One region of the Paraburkholderia sp. RL18-085-BIA-A genome, then DNA from elsewhere that is predicted to be linked to it. Evidence: riboswitches for the same ligand, from Rfam matches in the RefSeq annotation. Region 1 holds a riboswitch; each other region holds the start of a gene.
The links. Region 1 has a riboswitch for cobalamin ahead of P0D89_RS14620 (ferredoxin-like domain-containing protein). Riboswitches for the same ligand answer to the same signal wherever they lie in the genome.
Positions count from the first base shown of each region.

Region 1 (3,425 bases):
CATCGCGGCCTGACGCAGCCGGATCATGAAGCCCCTGGCCGTCCGCAAGGGGATTGCTTTCATGTGAACGGCTTGAACATGGCACGGCTGGCCCGTTCCGCTTCGCGTGCCGCCTCGGCTGCGCGTTGCGCCTTCAGGCGCTTCTCTTCGGCCTGAAGCCATGCAAGAAACTCGCGCGCGGCCGTGAGCGAAATCAGCACCTCACGCTTGCCGAAGCGCGTTTCGTCGGGGCCGCGCCCGTTCTTCTTCAGCCGCTGGTAAAGCTGTCGGCTCATACGGCGATTCGCGCAGAACGCCGTTGTCGTCATGTACGTTTCGCGCGCATCTGTTTGTGGCCTCCTCCTGGGATTCATATCGGGACTGGCACGCACACGCAGCCCTGCTCAAAGCATGGAAAACACTGATGCGGCGCGATGAGTTCTGTCTGAACTTCGCGTCGCCGTTTTATGGCATGTCGCTATGGGAAGTGATGGACCGGGGCGAACTGGCGTTGCCCGAAGGTGCGCCGTCCTACATCGGTGCGCGTTCGGCTTACGCGCGCTGCTCATGGATGGGGTTACGTGCGACGGGATCGATCCGACCAAGGAAAAAGCCGCCGCGATAATGGGCATGGACGCGGCACTCTCCTCGCTCAAGCGCGAATGCGTGGAGAAGGGACCGGACTACAAAGAAGTGCAGCATCAGCGCGCGACCGAAATCCGGCTGATGAAGGAACTGGGGTTGACGCTTCCGGACTGTCCAGAAGCGTCGCGGTGGCCGAAGCCGGCAAAGTTGACGAATCACCACGGTCGAACTGATACCCGCTCCGGCCGCGCCACACGACGACGCCGAACCAGATCATCAATATAGCGAGCAAGGCGACCACGTAAAAGGGATTCATATCGTGTCGTGTCCTGCCCTGTTCAACGGCAATCGCAGGCAGTGCGCAGTGAAGCGAACAATCTGCGCAATGGGGAAAACAGACGCAACGGATTCAGGCGGAAATGGCTGTCGCGCGTAATGCCTGCGCGGCTGTGCAGATGCGTCACTTCAATCAGGGAAAAGGGGCTCATGGCAATCTCCGTAAGGACCTCAAAAATGTTCAATGAGAGGATATGTCAGGGATGTTCCGTCCAGGATCGGACTGATCAGAAACAACCGTGTCCCCCAATTCATGGACCTGCGGCAAGACAACGCATCAAGGCTTCGCGCTGAAAATCAGCACGAAGCCGCTGCCACCCGCTGAAGCAAACCTGCCTCAACCCGCCACACGCAAAACCACCAAGGTCTTTTTCGCATGCGAGTTAGCCGCGCCCATCCCTGAAGATGTTGCACAAAAAATGCGTGGGGCAGACTGCGAATCGCAGTGCGCGATTGAGCGAGTGCTGCAGGAAGGCTGGACCGAAGGGCCGCGCCGGAGGGGCGTCCCGCCCTGAATAAAGCATGTGCGGGGCTTGGGAAGATACCAGGTCGCGCTATAATGGCCCGCCAATGCCCACAGATTGCCCCAAACACGTTTTAAGGCCGTATTTCCGGCATCGAGAAACGCCGCAAAGGCGACCCTGACGTGGGTTTTGACATCGCCTGCAATGAACCCTTGGAACTACCCCGCAACTATATGCAGCGAGTCTGCCTGCGCTGCGCGCCACTGGTTCGACCGGAACGGCCGCGACGGACGATGACCTGCCAGCCAGGAGACCTGCCGGCGAGACTGTTCGTGCCAGCCAGCATCGGGCGGGGTGTGCCGATGCCGCAGCAATCCGCCTCGCGGCTTGCTCGGGCCGTCGCGCGACGCTAAACCCGGTGTCCTTCTTGACTCAAGCATCGCCCTCCACTGTTTTGCCCGACGCGGCTGCGACACCGCGGCTCTCGGCGTGTCCGGGGCTGCTGCGCATCGTCGCCGCGCGCGACGGCGGGATCTGCCGGATCAAACTGCCGGGCGGCGAACTGAGCGCGGACCAGGCGCGCGTCGTCGCCGATGCGAGCGCACGGCACGCGGCCGGGGTGGTCGAGCTGACCAATCGTGCGAACCTGCAAGTGCGCGGCGTGCGCAGCGGGCATGAAGCGGCGCTGATCGCGGAGCTGGTCGATGCGGCGCTTGGGCCGACGCCTCTGCGAACCACCGACGCTGCGGACCCTTCGAGCACCGCAGCGGCGAGCGCAGCGGACGACGTGCGCAACGTGATGATCAGCCCCGCAGCCGGACGCGACCCGTTCGCGCTGACCGATACGACATCGCTATGCGCGGAACTGCTGACGCTGCTGCAAAGCGAATCGCGTTTCGCGACGCTGTCGCCGAAATTCGCGCTGCTGCTCGACGGCGGTGAGCGTCTTGCGAGAATCGATCATCCGCACGATGTCTGGTTCGCGGCAACGGAAAGTCACGATGGCGTGCGATTCGTGTTCGGGTTGGCGGGTTGTCCGCCTGCGTTTGCACTCGCGCAAGAAAATGCGAGCGCGGTTGCCAATTCGCCTTCGCTTACCAAGGCGGCGATCGGCGCACAAAACGCGGCCACCCCAACCCACCATCAATCTCGCGTCAACGCCAAAGGCGCACTAGCTGCCGTACTGCCTTCGCAAGTTGCCGCTCTCTCTCGCGCGCTGCTGCATACGTTCCTCGACCTCGCGCCCGCCGACACCACCCGCATGCGTCACCTGCTCGCCACGCACGACGTCGACGCACTGTTGCAGCACGCCCAACGCTACGCCGACTTCCCGCTATCACGCGACGCAACGTTCACTGAATGGCGCCGCAGCACCCCAGCCGATCCCACACTTCGTCTAGGCGCGCACGCTCAACGCGTGTCAGGAACGTGGCACGCAGGCGGCCAACCGCCGCTCGGCCGTCTCGACGCCGCGATGCTGGAAGGCCTTGCCGCGCTCGCACAGCAACATGGCAATGGCACACTGCGCGCCACGCCCTGGCAAAGCGTGCTGCTGCCCGACATCCCGACGCACGCGCTGCCTGCCGCGCTGGCCGGACTGAACGCACTCGGCTTCACCTGCGATCCCGCGCAACCCATCGCGCGGCTAATCGCGTGCGCCGGTTCGAGCGGCTGCACAAAGAGTCTCGCCGACACCAAAGCCGACGCGCTGCAACTCGCCGCGCTGCTGCCCGCCAACGTCGACGTGCATCTGAGCGGCTGCGCACGCTCCTGCGCCGCCGCGCATTGCGCGCCGTACACGCTGCTGGCCGCCGCGCCCGGCCTCTACGACCTTTATCGACGCGACGGCCAGCCCGGTTTCGGCCAGTGCGTCGCGCACCAACTGACGATCGCGCAGGCCGCCGACATGCTCGACCACCTGTCCCGGAGTGACACAGATGCTTGATTACATACGCGACGGTCAGGAGATCTATCGCCAATCGTTCGCGACGATCCGCGCGGAAGCCGATCTCTCGCGCATTCCCGCCGACCTCGAAAAACTCGCGGTGCGCGTGATCCACG
Region 1 is NZ_JARESU010000017.1:50,115-53,539, forward strand. It holds gene P0D89_RS14610 (hypothetical protein) at 60-275, opposite strand; gene P0D89_RS14615 (hypothetical protein) at 903-1,052, opposite strand; cobalamin riboswitch at 1,496-1,700, shown strand; gene P0D89_RS14620 (ferredoxin-like domain-containing protein) at 1,783-3,309, shown strand; gene P0D89_RS14625 (precorrin-8X methylmutase) at 3,302-3,425, shown strand, end outside.

Region 2 (3,425 bases), on a different contig from region 1:
TCTGGAAGACACCGGGGATATACACGCCCGCGCCGAGAGCTCGACACTCTCAGACCAGGCGCATTCATTCCAGCTCGATGGCGCGGCGTTTGATTCCTGAGGAACACCGTCAGAAGTTTCCCCGGATGCAACAAGAGCGCGTGCTTACGCTATTAGCCAAAGATTCACTACTAGAGCCTAGACTTCCGGAAGGTTGCCATGAACGTTTCACTTGCCATGGGTTCTGACAGAAGTTCTTATCCCAGCATCATCGACGTGTTCTACGCGCAGCGTATCGGGGTAATGGCCCAACGTTATCCCCAATTTTTGGGCACAAGCCTGTGGACAACCCTTCCACAACCCGCCCAAGTCCTTGATGCAAATACGATGTTGGGCTTTGCTCGCGCCGCCCAACCGCCTCCGCGGTTGCGCGGCCAAGCCAGCTTAAGACAAACCTCAAGCCGACTTCACCACCCGGCGCCCATTCGAATGCATGACAGCGCTCCGCTCGACCAGCGCGCCGAACAGCAGCCCGATCGTCGCCCACATGATCACCTGCATGCCGATCGCCGCGACGCGGAACTTCCACAGCAGCACCGCCGGGAAAGCCGCCGGCACTTCGTTGATGGCCGGCATCGACAACTGCACCGCCACGATAATCGCGACGAACACCACCCCCGCCACGATCGAGCCGTTCCATGCACCGAGCTTCATCACCGCGCGACGCCGCACCTTCAGCGAAAACATCATCGCGGCCAGCGAGATCGCGATCATCAGAAAGAACAGCCCGGTGCGCGTGCCAATCGTTTCAGGATCGCCGACCGAAGGTGGATTCGCCGGATACTTGATGTTCGGCACGATCACCAGCGCGATGAACGCGCCGAGCGCGAGCCATGCGGACAGCGCGCGCACACTCAGCGCCCCCGCCCGACCATACGCGTACGCGAACACCAGCGAGAACAAGCCGCCGAACGCCGCGCCGTAAGTCACCACGCCCGTCAGCAAGCCCAGGCCCGCTTGCGTTTCGCGGCTCACCAATTCGGGCTCGGGAGCCTCGCCTTTAGCGGCGTCGGCCTTCTCTTCGAATGAGATCGCCTGATCGACCTGCGGCTCGCCCATCAATCTGGCGAAGCCGAACGTGAGCAATCCCGCGGCGATGCCTGCGAGCATCCCGCGTACCAACAATTTACCAACCATATTCGACTCCGTTAGTGGCAGGGAAAGCCGAGCAGATGGCGGCCGTCGTGCACGAACTCATGCACGTACATGCCAGGCACCAGCGACGTGGCGCCCTGTTCCGCCCCAACGAAGTAAAGCGCGAGCAACAGCAGCAAACCGCCGAACACGACCCAGGGCAGCAACTCGCGCAGCGGAATCGGCGTGGGTTGAGCAACGGGCTGGGAAGCGGGATCGTAGACAGCTTCAGTCATGATGGACATCTCCTGGGGTAGCGCGCCCCGAAAGCAGATTGCAGAGGATTGGTGCGAAGTTCAGGTCTGGCTTTCGGCTCGAAGTGCCGATTACAGTGGCGCGACCGCGCCGGGCTCTCACCGGCTTCCGTGCTTCGCAGTCCCGCTATTCTACGCGCTAAACTTCGGCCTTCGTGAACGCAAAGGCACGCGAAGCCGGCGTGTCCATGCGATACGCACCGACGTGTCATCAATGGAAACGAACCGAATGGACGCGCGACTCTTACTGGTCAGCCACGCATCGACGGCCGCGCAGCGCGCCGGCCGCTTTCCCGCCGACGATCCGCTCGATGCCCGCGGCCTCGCGGAAGTTGAGGCCGCACGTGCGCGCGTCGCGCTTCCCGGCGACGCGGCGGTCTTCGCCAGCCCGGCCGCTTGCGCGCGCGAAACCGCGTTGGCGCTCGGCCTCGCCGCGATGATCGACGAGACTCTGGCGGATATGAACTACGGTAGCTGGCAAGGCCGGCGCCTCGCCGAGCTCGCCGTTGAGGCGCCAGAGGCGCTAGCCGCATGGACGCGCGATCCGGACGCGGCGCCGCACGGCGGCGAGTCGTTCAGTGAATTAGTGAAGCGCATGGGGATATGGCTCGACGCACGGCACGCTGCGATCAAGGACACGGCTAGCAACCCCTCGAAGCCGAACCATGCGTCCAACATCGTCGCCATCACGCATGCGCCGCTGCTGCGGGCAGCGGTCGTGCATGCGCTCGGGGCATCGCCGTCGGTGTTTCCGCGTATCGAGATCGGCCCCCTGTCGGTGATCGAATTGCGTCATTCACAACGCGGCTGGACATGGTGGCCGGCATCACCGGCCTCGATCTGATATGCACCGTGGCCGCCTCGCGCCTCACTTACCCGACACCACCAGCCGGCAACCTGTTCGACCCCGCGGGCGTCAGCGTGATGTCGGTGCGCCGGCCCTTCGCGCCTAGATAAAAATGCTGGCGGCCTGGCGGGTTCTGATCGTGCGTCGCGTCCGGCAAGCACGACGCGATGTCCGCCGCCACCGCCTCTAGCGCGTCCGCATTCGAACCGGCATCGTGATGCGGCGTCCACATGCATTGAAAGCTGCGATGGCTCGGAGAACATTGCGCGTCGTCGCCGTACGGTTGCGCGACGCCTTTGCCGTCGTCCGGGGTCAACGAGGCGAGGCCGTCCGGCGCGGCCGCCACGATCCGTTTGAGCGATGCGCACGGGCTGGGCGCATCGTCGGCATAGGCGGTGCGGGCCGGCGGCAGCGCGCCGAGCGTTGCAACGGCAAGTCCGGTGGCGAATAGTCGGGTTCTGTTCATATTGGGCGTGGCCCTTCGCAAGAAGCCAACGGGTTGGCATTGACACCAACCAGCGCAACCAGCGTGGTATGGCCGTGTCAGCACGCTCTGTGCCAAGGCATGGCCCCGCCGCCCACCGACGCCCGTCCCGTTCCTCCGCCCAAAGCACTGCGTCGACTCCACAGCGCTCCCACGCGTCATCCCCCGCATGAGCCCGCACACCTCAAACAACTCAATGGCACACAAATTGCGTTTGCGCCGTACCGGCTGAGCAATCGCCCGCCACTCAATTCGACCACAACGCTACACCATGCCAAACATACCTGCCGCAGACGCACCGAAGCGTCTGTCTTCCGGAATCGAAGGAATCGACCACATCCTGGGCGGCGGCCTCACGCCTCATCGGATGTACCTCGTGGAAGGCGCACCGGGTACAGGTAAAACCACCCTGGCCTTGCAATTCCTACTCAAGGGCGTTGAGGAAGGCCAGGTCGGCCTGTACATCACGCTGTCCGAAACTCGCGCCGAATTGCTGGCGGTCGGCGAGAGCCATGGCTGGGATGTGACCCGCTTCGCGATCCTCGAACTGCTCTCCGACGAAGGCCTCGACCCGCGATACGAGCAGTCCGTGCTGCATCCCGCCGAAGTCGAACTAGGCGAGACCGTGCGCGATGTGATCAAACAGGTTGACGACCTCAAACCCGCG
Region 2 is NZ_JARESU010000003.1:221,374-224,798, reverse strand. It holds gene P0D89_RS03510 (CbtA family protein) at 436-1,176, opposite strand; gene P0D89_RS03505 (CbtB domain-containing protein) at 1,188-1,409, opposite strand; cobalamin riboswitch at 1,396-1,597, opposite strand; gene P0D89_RS03500 (histidine phosphatase family protein) at 1,657-2,271, shown strand; partial or broken gene P0D89_RS03495 (hypothetical protein) at 2,296-2,740, opposite strand; gene P0D89_RS03490 (ATPase domain-containing protein) at 3,030-3,425, shown strand, end outside.
Region 2: another riboswitch for cobalamin. It lies ahead of P0D89_RS03505 (CbtB domain-containing protein); the one in region 1 lies ahead of P0D89_RS14620 (ferredoxin-like domain-containing protein).

Region 3 (3,425 bases), on a different contig from region 1:
CGCCAGCGCGAGCGACGCCACGCCGCCGATCACCACGATCGCCGGCGAGCCGAGTCCGGCGCGCGCGACGGTGTCGGCAAATTCGCCGAGCCGCGCGAGCACGTGACGTTGCCCGGGGCGCGTCGCCGACTCGATCGCCGCGCACGGCGTGTCGCCGCCCATACCGGCCGCGAGCAACGCGCCGACGATCTCGGCGAGCCGCCGCATGCCCATGTAGATCACCAGCGTCATGCGCGTGGCGGCGAGCGCGGCCCAATCCGGCTCGCCGCTGCCCGCGCCGTGTCCGGTGACGAACACCACGCCCTGCGCGTAGTCGCGGTGCGTGACCGGAATGCCGATCGCCGCGGGCGCCGCGATCCCCGCCGTGACGCCGTTGATGACTTCCACCTCGATGCCCGCCGCGTGCAGCGCCTGCTGTTCCTCTCCGCCCCGGCCGAATACGAACGGATCGCCGCCTTTCAGCCGCGCGATACTGCGTCCGGCGCGCGCATGCTCGAGCATCTGCGCGACGATGCCGGCCTGCGGCGTCGACGGATGCCCGCCGCGTTTGCCGACGTAGACGACCAGCGCATCGGCGCGCGCGAATTGCAGCACGTCGGGATTCACCAGATCGTCGACCAGCACCACGTCGGCTTGCGCGAGCGCGCGGGTCGCCTTCAGCGTCATCAGTTCGACGTCGCCCGGGCCCGCGCCGATCAGCCACGCGCGCGTCATCGCGGCGTGCATGGCGCGCGCCATGGCGTGACTGACGGGAACAGGCAAAGTGCGAAGAAGCGCCGGACGGCGGATATCGAGGTCATGCGGTGCCACGGATTCGGGCTCGACGAGCAAGCGGCTTGCAATGCTTTCCCCGGGAAAACACCAGCCCACGCGCGACGTCGTGCATCAGCGCCTTCACATCCGTCCCTCGCGGATTCCGGCGGCCGGCGGCGTGACGTTCGCCGCCTCCGCGTCTGGCCGGTATCCGGGCTGGCGGCCTCATGCGCTTTGCCTTCCCGTCCGGTTCGTCGGACAGTGGCATTGAAAACGCATGCGCGGCGCAACAGAAATGAATCTGGCGTCGCAGGTCGCTTACCGTTGCGGGGACAGCACAGGTTGAGCGCATCTCGCGCGGCCTGTTTCCCGTTTAACTGCACACGCGAATGCATGTGCGGGCACCAAACGCGCGCATACGATAGCACATGGCGCCCCGCCCGATAAGCGCGCGAGGCGGGCGTTTCCTTGACGGCGCAAGGCTGCGGGCCTACACTCGCACGCACTTTGGTGCTCGTGTGCGCGCTCGTGCGCATGCAGTTAAACGGGAAACAGGGTGCCCGCCTGCTTTGGACCGGGCCAACCTGTGCTGCCCCCGCAACGGTAAGCGAAAAGCAGCGCCGGCTTCATCGCCAGGTGCCGCGGAGCCGGCTTCGATGTCCACGCGCAAGGCCGCGTCGGCATATCACCACTGGGCGAGAAATCACTCGCCCGGGAAGGGGAAGCGGCGCTTTCGCCAGCCCGGATACCGGCCAGAATACGCAGGACGCTCGTCGCGGGGATGCGACGGCACGTTCATGATCTCATTCCCACTTTCTGCGCGTTTTTCCGCGCTGTTACGCGTTTTTTAAGTTGTGGCGGCAACGCCGTCGTTCGTCCCCGTATGTCGTGTCGTGACGGTTCCGGCTTGCAGCGCGTGCGCCCCGCGCAGCTTCGCCGCGCCGCCTCATGCAGGCAAGCGGGCACACACGCCGGCACGCTGGCGCAACGCCTACGGATGGACCTCACGATGCAAACTCAAATGCGCAAGATCCCCGTCACCATCGTCACGGGCTTTCTCGGCAGCGGCAAGACCACGCTGCTGCGGCACATTCTTCAGCATGCGGGCGGCAAGCGCATCGCGGTGATCGTCAACGAATTCGGCGAACTCGGCATCGACGGGGAAATCCTCAAGGGTTGTGGGATCGGTTGCGACGAAAACGGCGTCGAGACCGAAGGCCAACTGTATGAACTCGCGAACGGCTGCCTGTGCTGCACCGTGCAGGAAGAGTTCTTCCCGGTGATGGAACGGCTCGTGGAGCGCCGCGAGCAGATCGATCATGTGCTGATCGAGACTTCCGGGCTCGCGCTGCCCAAGCCGCTGGTGCAGGCGTTCAACTGGCCGCAGATCAAGAACAGCTTCACCGTCGATGCAGTCGTGACGGTGGTCGACGGCCCCGCTTCCGCAAGCGGTCAGTTCGCCGACAACCCCGTTGCGGTGGATGCGCAGCGTAAGGCCGATCCGAATCTCGACCACGAGTCACCGCTGCACGAGTTGTTCGAAGATCAGTTGTCCGCGGCCGATCTGGTGATTCTGAACAAGACCGATCTGCTCGACGATGCGCAGCAAAGCGCGGTCGAAGCCGTGATTCGCGAAGAAATTCCGCCGCAGGTGAAGATCGTGCGCGCGCATATGGGGCAGCTCGATCTGCACACGCTTCTGGGTCTCGAAGCGGCCTCGGAAGAAACGATCCACCTGCGCCACGATCACCACGGTTCCGCCGACGACGCCGATCATCACCACGACGAATTCGATTCAGTGGTCGTGCATGCGAACGCGCCTTCGCGTGAAGCGGTGATCGCCGCGCTGCAAGGCCTTGTCGAAACGAACACGATTTACCGCGTCAAAGGTTTCGCGGCATTGCCGGGCGCGGCGATGAGGCTTGTGATTCAGGGCGTGGGGCGGCGCTTCGATAGTTACTTCGACCGGCGCTGGCTAGCTGGCGAAGGCACGCAAAGCCGCTTCGTGCTGATCGGCGAAGACCTCGATCGGGCCGCGCTGCAACGCGCGTTCGATACGGCGCTCGGCATGTGGTCGAGCGCCGAAGCACGCGAGGCGTAAGCGCTCATGCATCTGCTGCGCACCACGCCGGGCGGCTTTGTCGACGATACGCAAGGCGTGATCCGTATCGATCAGCAGCCCGCCGATATCGTGGTGCTGAGTTCCGCCGACACCACGCTGTCATTGCTCGCGAGCGTGTTCCCGCGGCTGGGCGAGGGCTGCCCCAGCGTGCGGCTCGCGAACGTCACGTATCTGCGGCAACCGGCCTCGGTTGACTTCTACGTCGAGGACGTGTTGCAGCACGCGCGCGTGGTGGTAGTCGATCACCTCGGCGGCGAAGCGTACTGGCCGTATGGCATTGAACAGGTCGTCGCGCTCGCGCAGCGCAAGCAGCAGACGCTCGCGATGTTTTCCGGCGACTTGCAGGAAGATCCGAACCTGCTCGCGCGCAGCACCGCCGACGCCGCGCTGTGTCATCAGCTGTGGCGCTATCTGCGCGAAGGCGGTCCGCAAAATGCCGAGGCGTTTCTGCGCTGTATCGCGCATCGCGCGTTCGGCTGGGGGCGCGAGCCTGCGCAGCCGCGCGCGTTGCCGGCCGCGTCGCTCTACCATCCCAAACACGATACGCCGA
Region 3 is NZ_JARESU010000158.1:6,396-9,820, reverse strand. It holds gene cobA (uroporphyrinogen-III C-methyltransferase) at 1-714, opposite strand, end outside; cobalamin riboswitch at 939-1,177, opposite strand; cobalamin riboswitch at 1,245-1,524, shown strand; gene cobW (cobalamin biosynthesis protein CobW) at 1,763-2,854, shown strand; gene cobN (cobaltochelatase subunit CobN) at 2,861-3,425, shown strand, end outside.
Region 3: another riboswitch for cobalamin. It lies ahead of cobW (cobalamin biosynthesis protein CobW); the one in region 1 lies ahead of P0D89_RS14620 (ferredoxin-like domain-containing protein).